DNA from 4 places in the Halobacillus salinarum genome. Region 1 is predicted to be linked to each of the others. Evidence: riboswitches for the same ligand, from Rfam matches in the RefSeq annotation. Region 1 holds a riboswitch; each other region holds the start of a gene.
What was found. A riboswitch is a leader RNA that binds a small molecule or an ion and turns the genes downstream of it on or off. The one in region 1 is predicted to bind thiamine pyrophosphate.
Positions count from the first base shown of each region.

Region 2: it holds a riboswitch for thiamine pyrophosphate, as region 1 does, so the genes downstream of both, tenA (thiaminase II) here and MUN89_RS12760 (thiamine phosphate synthase) in region 1, are expected to answer to the same signal.
Region 3: it holds a riboswitch for thiamine pyrophosphate, as region 1 does, so the genes downstream of both, MUN89_RS19060 (ABC transporter substrate-binding protein) here and MUN89_RS12760 (thiamine phosphate synthase) in region 1, are expected to answer to the same signal.
Region 4: it holds a riboswitch for thiamine pyrophosphate, as region 1 does, so the genes downstream of both, MUN89_RS11590 (ECF transporter S component) here and MUN89_RS12760 (thiamine phosphate synthase) in region 1, are expected to answer to the same signal.

Region 1 covers NZ_CP095073.1:2,475,391-2,478,879, reverse strand. Annotated here, with positions in the region: partial or broken gene thiO (glycine oxidase ThiO) at 1-951, opposite strand, end outside; gene MUN89_RS12760 (thiamine phosphate synthase) at 935-1,546, opposite strand; TPP riboswitch at 1,643-1,755, opposite strand; gene MUN89_RS12755 (hypothetical protein) at 2,006-2,278, opposite strand; gene MUN89_RS12750 (alpha/beta fold hydrolase) at 2,303-3,145, opposite strand; gene MUN89_RS12745 (FAD-dependent oxidoreductase) at 3,163-3,489, opposite strand, start outside.
Region 2 covers NZ_CP095073.1:716,799-720,287, reverse strand. Annotated here, with positions in the region: gene thiM (hydroxyethylthiazole kinase) at 1-176, opposite strand, end outside; gene thiD (bifunctional hydroxymethylpyrimidine kinase/phosphomethylpyrimidine kinase) at 173-976, opposite strand; gene tenA (thiaminase II) at 973-1,659, opposite strand; TPP riboswitch at 1,708-1,815, opposite strand; gene thiW (energy coupling factor transporter S component ThiW) at 1,822-2,307, opposite strand; TPP riboswitch at 2,395-2,504, opposite strand; gene MUN89_RS03850 (DUF3221 domain-containing protein) at 2,617-3,108, shown strand; gene MUN89_RS03845 (PucR family transcriptional regulator) at 3,137-3,489, opposite strand, start outside.
Region 3 covers NZ_CP095073.1:3,676,576-3,680,064, reverse strand. Annotated here, with positions in the region: gene MUN89_RS19070 (ABC transporter permease) at 1-350, opposite strand, end outside; gene MUN89_RS19065 (MTH1187 family thiamine-binding protein) at 347-637, opposite strand; gene MUN89_RS19060 (ABC transporter substrate-binding protein) at 644-1,651, opposite strand; TPP riboswitch at 1,761-1,870, opposite strand; gene MUN89_RS19055 (NAD(P)/FAD-dependent oxidoreductase) at 1,957-3,018, opposite strand; gene MUN89_RS19050 (Glu/Leu/Phe/Val family dehydrogenase) at 3,283-3,489, shown strand, end outside.
Region 4 covers NZ_CP095073.1:2,263,950-2,267,438, forward strand. Annotated here, with positions in the region: gene MUN89_RS11585 (MDR family MFS transporter) at 1-1,401, opposite strand, end outside; TPP riboswitch at 1,660-1,780, shown strand; gene MUN89_RS11590 (ECF transporter S component) at 1,900-2,478, shown strand; gene MUN89_RS11595 (ABC transporter ATP-binding protein) at 2,462-3,489, shown strand, end outside.

The DNA of each region.
Region 1 (3,489 bases):
CCGGATGTTCCCCGATGACAGGTTTATGATCAATGGTACCTGGCCTCACCCCGCCCAATAGTCTGCTAAATTTTCTTCATGGATGCCCGGAAGGATTTCTCTTAAACGATCAATTAATTCAGCGAGTCCTCCAATGGTTGTCCCTGAGCTGTCGTTATTTGATAGCGAGGTTGCTCCGATGATAAGACGTCCATCTCCTTTTGGAACCACGTAACAGCTTTTGTGGAAGATCGTTTCTGTTATCAGCGTTTTTTTTGGATAAACAGTAAAGCACTCTCCTTTAGTAGGAACGATTGGATTTACAAGTCCAGTTTCGTCAAACCATTTAGAGCTTCCAACTCCCGAAGCTATTATAATTTTTTCAGCAGTACACTCCCCGCGAGTGCTTTTCAGTTTATATTTACCATCCTGTGAACCTATAGCTGAAATGTCTGTCTCTTCAAACAATGCTCCTCCATAACTCAACGCTCCTCTTTTAAAAGCTTCACAAACATGTGCCGGCTCCACGTGCCCATCCTTTTCTGAATAGAGGGCTCCTGCTAATTGTGATGAGGAATGGGGGAGTCTTTCTCTCAATTCGTGCTCATTAAACCATTTCAATGCCGGGAAGGCAGACTGTTTACAGAGATGAGCGTGTTTTTCCTGCTCATTTAAAGCTAAGTGGTACATCCCTTTTTTAGAGAGACCGATGTCGATTGCTGTTAAGTCTTTTAACTCTTTTTCAAGACTATTATATAAATCTCTACTACGGACACAAAAGTCATAATAAGCATCCTTTACCCCATGCTCCGTGTGTACGCCCAGCATTCCAGCAGCAGCCCGGGTCGCTTCCCTCCCGCTTCTCCCTTTTTCAAAAACCACGGTATGAACCCCATGTTTATTCAGTTGGTAAGAAGCCGAATGTCCGATAATTCCTCCACCAATAACTGCTGCGTCATAATGATTGCCCATACAATTCTCCCTCCCTTTGGTATTGTTCTGCTGACGATCGGGGATCAGGATGGTCGAAGATCCCCGACATTACTGCAGCTCCTTGGGCACCCGCTTTTCCAAGTTGTCCTAAAGATGATGGAGTAATTCCCCCGATAGCAATCACAGGGACAGAAATAGAATCGGTGAGTTGTCTTAACGACGCTAATCCTTTAGGAGCTAAATTAGTTTTACTTGCCGTTTGAAAAACGTGGCCGTACATTAAATAGTCTGCTCCCTCTTTTTCTTTCTCTTGGGCTGATGCAAGTGAATGCACAGATACCCCTACTTTTAAATGAGGATACATGAACTTAATGTTTTTTACAGACGGACCAATTTCTGGTAAATGAAGAGTGGGGATTTCCAATTTTATGGCAAGGTCCACATGCTGATGGACGATCAATTTATGTTTAGGTACTCCCTTTTCAATTAAGTTCTCCATAAGCTGAAGGTATTCAACTTTTGTTACTTGCTTTTCCCGAATCACTATATATTTTAATGCATCCTCAATTTCCGGCAGGATAGCTAGTAAGCGTTGATAAGAGAGAACGCCATTGGTTACGGCAGTAATCTGCATCAGTTAGTTCCTCCTATTTTCATATAAAAAAGCCGCTTTCTTTAGAAGAAAGCGGCTTTATCCATCAAGGTAATTATTGATAATCATAGTACCATCGATTGACTCTCGTCACTTTCCTCCGCTGGTTCTAAAGCCAGTTCAGGTTCAAAGAGTCCCAAAGTTATACTTTGATCTCAGCCTTTAAGACAAAGGCACCCCTAGTGCATATGTATATTCGATTTGTTTATCACTTTACATGATCTTATGTAGTTCGTCCAGTGTATTGTCTACTTTTTATTTCAAATGGGATCCTTTACTTCTCTTCTTTATCTTCCTCTTCTTTCTCCATTTCGAGTCCTGACTTTCCCCAAAAGTATAGAAAACATCCGATAGAAACGATAATCAACAGCATCGTGACAAAACTAATGGCACTCGCACCCTCTTTTCCATTTTATGTTAATTTAACTATAACACAGATGATTACATATGGACATGGTTCTTTTGAGAAGGCAAATGTTTAGTAAAGTATGCAGCGGTGATAAATAATCCGAGTAAACAAGCCCAGGATACCGTTCCTGCTGCATTAAACAAATACGCGATTAAGGCAACAACAGGGGCTAAAAGAAAGCAGACAGGCGTCACAAAACTTTTCCAACCTTTATTTTCTTGCATCTGTTGTCTTTTTTTAATAATGATGGCTACAGCAATAATCTCTAGTAAAATCGTGGACATGATCATGAAGACCTTCAGCATCCTCTTCCCCTCCTCTATTTGATTTTATCGCCTGTGGTCATGAAAACCAATAGTTTCCAGGAATTTCTCTTGTTCTTCTAAAAAGGGATAGTGACTGCTTTGTTCAAAAACTACAAGATTGGCTTTAGGAATCAGCTTCACCATTTCTTGAGAAAAACTGAGCGGACATTGCTTATCATGTCTTCCGCACAGGATGAGAGTTGGGATTGAAATAGAAGAAAGCTGCTTAGTAACATCAAAGATAAGCGCTTCCCTGCCGAAAAAATCAAGCCTTCTCGAAGAGATCTTTTTTTCGATAGCAGGTGAAAAATACGACTCATATTTTTCCGGGTGATATAGTGAAAATTTCGTGCGTTCTTTTGTAAGCTTTTTTCGTTCCCCTTCCTTCAAATTTTTCAATTTTAATTGTTCCATAATTTCCTGCATCCGTTCATACTCAGGATGAGCCTCGTTGTAAATACAGTCTTTCGAGTCCATATAAGTCCTGGCTGCCGCTCCTGTTATGATAAGTGAATCAAGCGAGGAAGAAAAATGAATGCCGTAAATCAGACCGATCATCCCTCCTGTGGAGTGGCCGGCAAACGACCATTTGGAAATGTTAAGGGCTGTGCGGATGGATTCTAAATCAAGCACTGTATCGATCAAACTCAATTCGTGAGCTTCTTCTGCACGATCCGAATTTCCCGCTTCTTTTAAATTAATAAGAAATACCTTGTGTTTCAATGTGAACAAATTCGCATAATAGTCGCCTGAGTCAGTAAACTGTGAATAGTTATGAGTGATACAAAGCGGCGGACCATCCCCTTTAATAAAAATCTCAAATCGTCCGCGAGGAGTGTACGCCCATTCTCTATCCCATTTTTTCATTAAAAGCTCCTCTCTTCTTACTCGTCTTTTCGATCAGCTCCACGGAAGCTGTTCTGCTTGTTCGTCATGTAACGCTTAAGCGGAGGCGTATGGTTGATGAAGCGCATAGTCGACCGCATAAAAAATAATGCCGCTCTTCCGATGATTGGTTTATGCATCATGTTTGAATCATCCTGTTGTTTCCTTGATTCCTCTACGGCTTCAAATCCATAGTCCCTCATTTTGCTTTCATATTCACCAATAGCTGCTGATAAAGGTTTTTTCCTTTGAACAGCTGCTAATAATTGCTCACTTAATAATGCTGCATCCCTCAACGCTGTATTTGCTCCGACACCTCTTCCAGG
Region 2 (3,489 bases), 1.8 Mb from region 1:
ATAAGCACCCCATTTGAAAGCTTTGCCACATCTGCTGCATCTTCTTTAGCATTTGCCATAATCGGGGAAGCTCCAAAAGCAAGCAGCCCATTTGCGCTAAAATTCATCACTACTGCATTTGTTAAGTTATGAATCAAAGGTTCCTGCGCTCTTACTTTCTGTACAATCTCATTCATTTATGACCTGCCTCCTCACGAATAGCCCAATGATTAGTTGGTCCGCTTCCTGAACCAATATTAAAGGAAGAGCGGATAGCTGCAGTAACAAAGTGTTTCGATTGATCAACCGCCTGAACAAGATCACAGTCTTGGCTTAAATAAGCGGTAATCGCTGCAGAATACGTACAGCCGGTTCCATGAAGGTTTTTTGTCTCTATTCTTTCTGCTGAAAAGGAATGAATCTTATCGCCGTCAAATAGGAAATCGACCGCTTTCCCGTTTAAATGGCCCCCTTTAACAAGAGAAGCACCGGCTCCCAGCTTCGTCACAATTTCTTCAGCCGCGATTTGCATATCTTCGGTCGTTTCAATTTTTTTCCCAAGCAAATCCTCTGCTTCTGGAATGTTTGGGGTTACGACTGAGGCAAAAGGAAGCAACTGGTCTCTCAACCACGTTCTCGACTCCTCCTCAATGAGCGGATCCCCACTTTGTGCAACCATCACCGGATCCATGACATAAGGAGCGGAAACTTCGGGGATCCAATCAGCAATAGCTTTCATCATTTCCTTACTGGCGATCATCCCCGTTTTAAACGCGTGAATGGGCATATCCGATGAGATGGACTCAAGCTGATTTCTCAATATTTCAACCGGCAGGTGATGTACCGCTTGTACGCCTGTCGTGTTTTGGGCAACAACAGAGGTTATAACGGACATCCCGTAACTCTTTATTTCCTGAAAAGTTTTTAAATCGGCTTGTATCCCAGCCCCGCCGCTGGGATCAGTACCGGCAATCGTTAAAGAACAAGGAATTCTCATTTTACCACCACCTTTTCGGAAGGCCATTGCTCACAATTATAAGCCATATCCCAGAAGGCCCATTCTAACTGGCAGCTCTTGCGGAAGGCATCTTTCAACCTGGCTTCCTTAGCTTCAGACACGTTTTCTGCTAACTCATCCAGCCGGCTGCGCAAATGGTCCGTTAACTCTTCCATTTCCCCATCTGCATAAAAGTGAATCCAAGGGGAAAAAGGATGATCTTCGCCAGGCTGGAAGCGGTCACGCAGATGCTTACCGATTTCCAAATACGTCCATGGACAAGGAAGCTGAGCTGCTAAAATTTCACTTAAGTCTCCGTAATGAGCATGATAAAGCATATGCTTCACATAATGATCTGCTGTAGGAGGCAGAGCGTATCCTTGAAGGTCTTCATAGCGAATTCCGATAACCTCACAAAGGTTACGGTGAGGGTGGATTTCGCTGTTTAAGACAAAATTAATTTGTTCGTTATAAAATAGGATATCCTCCCGGGCGGAAGACTTGGAGATCGCTGTTCCATAAATTTGCATGAAAGCATTCAAGTATTCATAATCTGCTTTTACATAATGGGCAATGGACTCAGCAGGAAGATTCCCTTCGCCAAGCCCTCTAACAAATGGATGATCAAAAATTGCTTCGAATAAATCATTATTTTCTTTTCTTAGTAATTCTGTAAATGTCACAAATATGGCCTCCTTCATAAAGTTCGGAAGCTACTAGTGGAGAGATTTGGAGAGATATGACTACTTTCCTCCGCTGGCATAATCCAGATCAGGTAGTAAGGGACAAAGGCTTGATCAGCCTTATCTCAGCGAATCATCGCGCCCCTAGTAGTTTCCAATAGATTAGAATGTTGGTAACGCACGACTTGGCTTCATGCGTACGACAAGAAACCAGCCGATTAATGCTCCCGTAAAGCTGCTGATTAAAAAGGAAGGGAGAAAAACAAAAGCTCCTCCAGCGCTTCCCATAAGGACGTGGGCATAAGGTACAGATACTAAAGAACCGATTAAACCTGTGCCCATGACTTCCCCAAGCGCGCTGTAAATCGGCCTTTGAAACAGCCGGTAAAGAATGCCTGAAAGGAATGCTCCAATCATTGCCCCAGGGAAAGCAAGCAAAGTACCGATCCCCAACAGATTCCTTAATACTCCGATTACAAATGCGATACCGACAGCCGGCAGCGGGCCAAGTGTAACCGCCGCAATCACATTAACAGCGTGCTGAACAGGATAGGCTTTTGCAATACCTGCTGGAAACCACAGCCACTGAGAACCAAGGGTCCCGATAGCTGCCAGCACAGCCATCCTAGTTAACGTGCGGGTTTTCATTGTCATTTACCTCCCTTTCTAAGGGACAAGACGAAAAAAAACCAGATTCAAAAAGAATCTGGTTTTGAAAAGGCAGCGTATATCGTAAAAGTCGATTTACTACTTCCCTCCGCTGGTCTTAACCAGATCAGGTTTGTAAGAGTCGGAAAGCTTCATTGCTTTCCTCTCAGCCCGTTCAGGCCCCCCTAGTAGTTTTGCATGGTTATTCACTTGGTATTTTCATCTTAACAAAGAAGGCACCAGCTGTCACTTTGTAACCATTTCAAACTCTCAACGACTAAATAAATAGACAGGCAGGGAGGAATTTGCATGAAGATGAATCGATTATCCATTTTATTTGGAATGATCACTTTATTAGCAGGATGTCAGACTGACGCGAAAGAAGAATCCACTCCTATCACTGGTTTTGTGACCGACCAAAAAGAAGACAGGATTTTAATTACGGAGTCGCCAAGTTCAAAATCAAACAGCAATCCCAGAGCGGTTTGGGTGGCACAAGTTCCGGAGAAGGAATGGGAGGGGTATAAGGTTAAGGTATGGCTGGAAGGTCCTGTGCAGGAATCTTATCCTGAACAGGCAGAGGGAGGAAAGGTGAAAAAGGTAGATGTCTCAAGGAATGAAGAAACTGATTTGACGCAGCAGGAAGCGTTAAAGAAGGCGCTTGACCTTAACCAGTCTGCCAAAGAAGCATTTGCAGTAGAGTCGATCAGTTACCAGCCGGAATTAGATCGATGGAAAATTGCTCTGCAGAAAATTGTATCTGCTGGGGAAACCGTCGTGGAAGAAATTCCTGATCAATAAAAAAGAGCGTTTCCCAACAGAGAGACGCTCATTCCTTAACTTTTTTCAGCATCCATAATCGTACGCTTAACTCTAACAGAAATAAATCATCCGCATTTAAGAGAGACAGCCCTGTTAATTGTTCGATATTCCTCAGCCTGTGCAGCAAAGACTGCCGGTGAAGATTAAGGGCACGGGCGGTCTGACTGACATTGCTGTTGTATTTATTATAAATAATAAACGTATGAATTAAGTCCGTCTGCCGTCTTTGATCGTAGTCGATCAGCTGCGCCAGGGTGTCTTCCACGATGCCTTCTACCCCTTTATCATGAGAAAGCCGCATTAACAGCCGGTTCATCTTCGTATCACTGAAAAATGTACGTTCCCCTTCTTCATGCTGCT
Region 3 (3,489 bases), 1.2 Mb from region 1:
AAGCCAAACCAGATTACGAGCAATGGGGCTAGCACAATAATGGGAATGTTTTGCGATAATATCAAAAGCGGATATAAAGCTTCCCTTACCGCGGGAAGCAGGTGCAATACGAACGCTGTTAGCAGTCCGATGACTGTTCCAGTTAAAAAACCAAGCAGTGTAAGGACAATCGTAGAATAAAGATGGTGCTTATAAGAGGGCCACCCGTTGATTCCTTCATGCAAAATATCTGATGGTGCAGGTAACAGCCAGGCTGGCACGTTAAACAAACGGCATAAAAATTCCCAAATGATAAGGAAAAGGATGAGGACCGTAATGGGTCTCCATCCTCTTTGAAATAGTAATCTCAACGGTATTTCTCCGTGAGCTGATCCATAGAAGCACCACTTGGCTGGTACAGCACTTTTATCTGGGATATTACGTTTATACTGCCTTTGGCAATCATGGCTTCATTCATCTCTTCAATCAGCTGAAAGATATCGCTTAAGTTTCCTTCAATCGTAGTCTCCAAAGGGTGGACTTCGTGCTTCAATCCTGATTTTTGGATGCATGAAATAGCTTCATCCACATAAGAAATCACATCTTCTCCGCCTTTGGTTTTAGGAATAATTTGTATACTTACTAATGAGTCCGCCATTACGATTCACTCCTTATTTTCTGGCAGGAATTGATTGGTGAACGCGTCTTTTGCGTTTAATTGTTTGTCCAATAAATCATGGTTGTACATCCAATCCGCATAATTTTGCCAGACTTCTTCCTTCTGAATTCCCCATTGTGAGGCATCATCTTTATACTTTGGTGAGAGCCACTTCTGGCTGGCTTTTACGAGCTCAGGGTCAAGGTCAGGTACGGCATCGATTAGAATTTCTGAGGCTTCTTCAGGGTGGTCGATGGAATATTGATACCCTTCCGATACGGCTTTCATAAAGGCTTTAACGGTATCGGCATGGTTGTCAATCATGCGTTCGCTAGTCGTGAGCACAGGGGTATAATAATCAAGCTTCTCGGAGTAGTCCGTTAAATAGAGCATATTAAGCTCTTGATTGCGAAGCTCTGCTTCAACGCCTGTCCATCCATAGTAGATCCATGCGAAATCGACATCTCTTTTGACAGCAGTAAAAAAGTCGGTGTTTCCCATATTTACGATATCTACTTTGTTCACATCGGCGTTTTCCTTTTTCATAATGGAGGAGATGACCGCCTTCTCTACAGGTGCCCCCCAACCGCCATAAGTTTTACCTTCAAAATCCTTAGGTGAACTAATCTTTTTTTCTTTCGGAGACGCAAATCCTGAAGTATTATGCTGAATGACAGCCCCGATAGAAACGATCGGAATGTCTTGTACACGAGCCTGTGTCAAAGCTTCCTGCGCACTGATTCCAAAGTCAGCTTTTCCGGAAGCAACGAGTTGATCAGCACCGGTTTCTCCCGGCATCAGAATTTCCACGTTGAGTCCGGCCTCTTCAAAGTAACCCTTCTCTTTTGCGACATAAATGCCGGTGTGGTTTGTGTTCGGCGTCCAATCAAGGACTAGTTTCACAGACTTGGTCTTTTGGCCTTCCCCGCTTGAGGACTGGGAGGCATGGTCGTCACCAGAGCAGGCAGCAAGTCCAAAAATGAGGATTGCCAAAGAAATTAGTAATTTGTTCATCTTTCATTCTCCTTATGTTGTTAACCTACTTAAGAATACCTGGTGGAACCCATGAGCATATAAAAAGCACCCTGGAACCTTTGCCTAGGGTGCACATGATTATAAACGATAAGTCGTTCATTATGTTTCCTACGCTGGTATAAACCAGGTCAGGTTCCAAGGGTCAGTATCTATCGGATACAATCTCAACCAGCTTTACTGGTCCCCCTACATTTATCTTCATTTAGTTGGTTAACTATTTAGTAATCATCTAAAACTCTGCCATAAATAAGAATTGATTTCAAGTGATAACTAAGACTTGAGTCTTAGTGGCGTTTATTCAGCCAAAGGACACCGGATTTAGCTAAACGGGGCAGAAGTCCTGTAACTGGTTTTTGCAGCATATTTCCGAATCCGTCTGATTTACCAAGAGATCCCAATGCGCCTTTCAGTTTGAGCGGCTTTGGTTTCTGAGGAGTTTCGCCTCTTAAAACAGATGAAAGGATGTCCGCAATTTGTTCTCCCTGCTGTCCTGCCAGCTGGGCACTAGGCGAATGCTCAGAGGAGGCGCAATCGCCGACAATGTAAACATTCGGCCGTTTCGGTACTTGATAGAATTCATTGACTACTACTTTTTCCTGAGTATCTTTTTCAACAGGGAGTTCTCTTGCCAGATGGTTTGGACGGACGCCAGCAGTCCAAATAGTGACGTCATTAATAAAGCAGATTCCATTGTTGCAAACCCCGTCTTTTTCCACATATCCTACATTGGCATTATGCAGAACTTCCACATCATTTTTAGCAAACCATTCTTCCACATAATCTTGAATTTTTGAATCGAAGGCTCTGAGTACGGTCTCACCGCGATCCAGCAGCCGGATGTTTAAATCAGGTCGGCTTTCCCTGATTTCCGAAGCTACTTCGATTCCGCTGAGTCCTGCTCCTACCACAGACACTTTGCCGTAAGCTTTCAGTTCACTGACAGCAAACCCGGCTTCTCTCGCTTGAGAGATAGATTGGACGCTTTTTGTAAATTCTTTAGCTCCCTCAATCCCGTGGTAGTTGTCTTCACAACCCAGTGCTACAACGAGGTAGTCATAGGAAATGGGTTCATGCGGCTCTTCAACGAGCACTTGGTCTTTATCTGTATCAATCTTTTTAACTTCGGAGTACACATAATCGACCTGCTCATGAGCAGGAAATTCGAGGCGTACATTTCGATCGGATTCCGTACCCGCAGCAATTCCGTAAAATTCTGTTTTTAATGAATGGTATGGATTGCGATCTATGACAGTAATTTGAATATCTTCAGGCAGACCTTGATCTAGTAGAGTGAGAAGAATTTTAATTCCTCCATAACCGCCGCCTAATATCACGAGTTTCTTCATTAGTTATAACCACCTTTTGTGCCAGCTGAGTTGTTTTTTCATTCAAATGGATGATGCTTTTTCAGTAACCGCTTACTCCTGTCTTCCATCTTAAAGAGTACCAAAAATTGAAACATAAAACTAGATATACCTCGATAATTTACGCATTTTCCAAATAATCAGGCAGGCAGCCTATTAAAAAGTTTTGAAAGTGAGGAATCGGGAATGAGTCATTTAGATGGGTAAATCGTCATGGAAAATTTTTATGAAGGGGAGATCACACACATGCACAAACAACAATCCATCATTGAAGAATCATTAACTGCTTTATTAAAGGATGAGTCATTTCTGCCTGATCTCCAGGAACAGACTAGAGATCAAGCTTTTAAATCCTTAGTGGCTATATTATCCACACCTAACCATATACATAAATCCTTTTTAAGGGTGGCTTTGGAAAACGGCATGATTATACGCGTGCCGGCTTTTCGAGTG
Region 4 (3,489 bases), 210 kb from region 1:
GGTTTCCTCTTCTTCTGGTGGAGAAGTTTTCTTAATAAAAAAGGATAAGATTACTCCAATCAAAGAAAGGACAGTTACTACAAAAAATGCGACATTCACTCCGTGAATAGCAGGATAATCAATAGCGGGCTGAGATTGTGCCCGTTGGGCTGTTGTTGTCATAACCGTTACTAAAATGGCAGTTCCTATCGAAGCAGCTACCATACGGGTCGTGTTGGCCATCGCTGTTCCATGAGGGATCAGCTTGTTAGGAAGCTGATTTAATCCTGCTGTAGTTACAGGCATCATAACCATAGATAATCCAAGCATTCGAATGGCGTAAAGCACGGTAATAAAAGTAAACGTAGTGGATGAACCTAAAAAGGAAAAAACGAGCGATGATAGCGTGATTAACGATAAGCCTACGATCGCTAGCCACCTGGCACCAATTCTGTCGAATATTCTACCAGTAATCGGTGACATAAAACCTGTAATGACAGCTCCCGGCAATATTGCAAGCCCTGATTCCATAGCTGTAAAATCACGCATGTTCTGCATATAAAGCGGAATTAAAGTTTCTGCCCCAATCAATCCCATAAAGGCAATCATCGCTATAATTGTGGTTATGGTAAAAACAGCGTATTTAAATACTCTGAATTCAAGCATAGGCTGTTTCAGTTTCAACTGCCTTAAAATAAAGAACAAAAGTGAAACGACGCCTAAAGAAATAAACAGAATCGTTTGTGTATTTCCCCACCCGTAATTACCTGCTGAAGTAAACCCGTAAAGTAAGCCTCCAAATCCTATTGAGGAAAGCATGATGGACAATAGATCCATTTTCGGATAGGTCAGTTCGGTTACGTTTTTCATCACAAAGAAGGCAATGATAATATCAATAATAGCGATAGGGAGGATAATTAAAAACAACAGCCGCCACGAGTAATTCTCCGTAACCCAGCCTGATAGGGCAGGGCCGATAGCAGGGGCAAAGGAAATGACGAGTCCAATATACCCCATGGCTGCTCCGCGTTTATTTACTGGAAATATCAAAAGAAAAACGGTCTGCATCAAAGGAAGCATAATACCAGCACCGCTCGACTGCACAATACGGCCGAGGAGCAGGATTTGAAAATTGGGAGCAATAGCTCCGATAATGGTTCCTACTACAAAAATACTCATTGCAGATAAGAATAATTGTCTCGTTGTAAAGCGTTCAATAAGAAAAGCTGTAATAGGAATCATAATGCCGTTGACTAACATGAATACGGTGGTCAGCCATTGTCCAGAATTTGCAGACACATGCATTTCTTCCATAATGGGAGGGATGGCTGTAATCATCAATGTCTGGTTTAATATTGCGATAAAAGAACCTGCCAGTAATAGAGAAGCAATTAATATTTTATTGAAAGGCTGTGTCGTCACGATAACACCCTCCTTAATGACTTTAATGACAAAAATGATACCATTACATAAAAAATCCATTTAACGTGCTCACTATTTATAAGATTATACTGTGATGGAATGATCCACACAAACATAATGCTTACTATCATGATTGTTTAGAGATACAGGGAGCAAAGACTGCGTTATCCCTATGGAAAACAGCAGTGAAAATTATAGGTAGGGATTGTATAACTCACGCGAATGGTGTAGGATAAATGCATAAATAATTGAATGATGTTTTTCCACTAGGGGACCTTTCCGGCAGCAGCCGGAGAATGGTTGAGATTAAAGTCATACTTTAAGACCCTTAGAACCTGATCTGGCTTACACCAGCGGAGGGAAGTGGAGTGGCGGATTATTATAAACAATTGATGATATTCGGCAGAACCACTTCTTTTGCTCAGGAAAGAAGTGGTTCTTTTTTTTCACTTTTTTCCTCTTGTAACCAGATCGAAATCAAACAAGGAGAGGATAAAATTGACAAGAGGACTAAAATTAACAGACATTTTAATTACGATCGTCATTTCGCTTATTTTTGGAATCATTTATAAAGTCTGGGGCCCTTTATATGGCATAGTCTCAGCTGCCGGCCTGCAGCTTGAACAACTGATCTATGGCATGTGGTTCATTGCGGCACCGGTCGCTTACCTATTGATTCGTAAACCTGGTGTGGCCTTATTGGCGGAAGTGGCAGCTGCTCATGGAGAATTTATTTTTGGAGGTGAATGGGGGGTCGCTACTCTTATCTTTGGCCTGGGCCAGGGTCTCGCAGCAGAAGTAGTTTTCGCTGCGTTCCGTTACCGGCGCTATGACTTGATAATTGTGTCATTAGCAGCGGCTGCTTCTGCGTTAGTTTCCATCTTCATCGATTATTACTATAGTTTTTTAGGTGAGCTTGCCGTTTGGAACTTGTTCATACTAATTGTCGCAAGAATCGCAGGATCAATAGGAATTGCCGGGGTATTCAGCTATTATTTAGTTGCTTCACTTGAAAAGACAGGGGTCGCTTCTCTGGTTCGGCCTGCGGGAGAACTTGATTATGAATCCTTGGACTGAAATAACAGAGAAGTACGGTATTAAGAATCTGCGTTTGAAATTTCCTCAGACTGAAAAACTCTTGTTTAAAGATGTAACCTTTACCTTTAACAAAGGAGAGAAAATTCTCATTGTGGGGCCCTCAGGGTCTGGAAAATCTACATTACTGCAGGTTCTTTCCGGCTTGATTCCACATTCGATTCAAGTGCCGATAAAAACAGACGCGGCTAACCTTCCAGAAAGCAGAGGAATTGTTTTTCAAGACCCTGACAGCCAATTCTGCATGCCTTATGTGGATGAAGAAATTGCCTTTGTGTTAGAAAACTTACAAATAGCAAGGGAAGATATGGATCAGTATATTTCCTCTTATCTCGAAAAAGTGGGGCTTCGTCTTGCAACCAGCCACCAGCAAATCCGTTGGATGTCTGGTGGAATGAAACAACGCGCAGCGATTGCTTCTGTACTTGCGCTTGAACCCGAAGTGCTTTTTCTGGATGAACCCACAGCATTGCTTGATCGAGAAGGCACGCAGGAGGTATGGAATACGATAAAGTCGATAAGCAGGGACAGAACGGTTATTGCTGTTGAGCATAAAATTGACCAAGCGATTGACTTTGCTGACAGAATGATTGTCATGAACGAACAAGGTTTGTTGATTGCAGATGGTCGTCCGCAGGATATCTTAACTGAGTATAAGGGAGTATTGGATGAACAAGGGATTTGGCATCCCGGTGTATGGAAATCATACTTGGAAAAAAAAGAAAAACAAGAGTCCTATCCTTTGTTAAGTGAACCTCCAGTACTGTCCGTTTCAAACTTGAACGCTGTTAGAGGCAGGACTTCTATTATTCAAGCAGAGGAATTGTGTGCTTATCGAGGAGAATGGGTTACAGTAACCGGAAAGAATGGAGCTGGGAAAAGCACTTTGTTACATGCTTTAATGGGACTGGTAAAATCGACTGGAGACATAATGGTTTGTGGTAAAAAGAAAACCAAAACAAAATCCATTGCCAACGAGGTACAGCTCGTCTT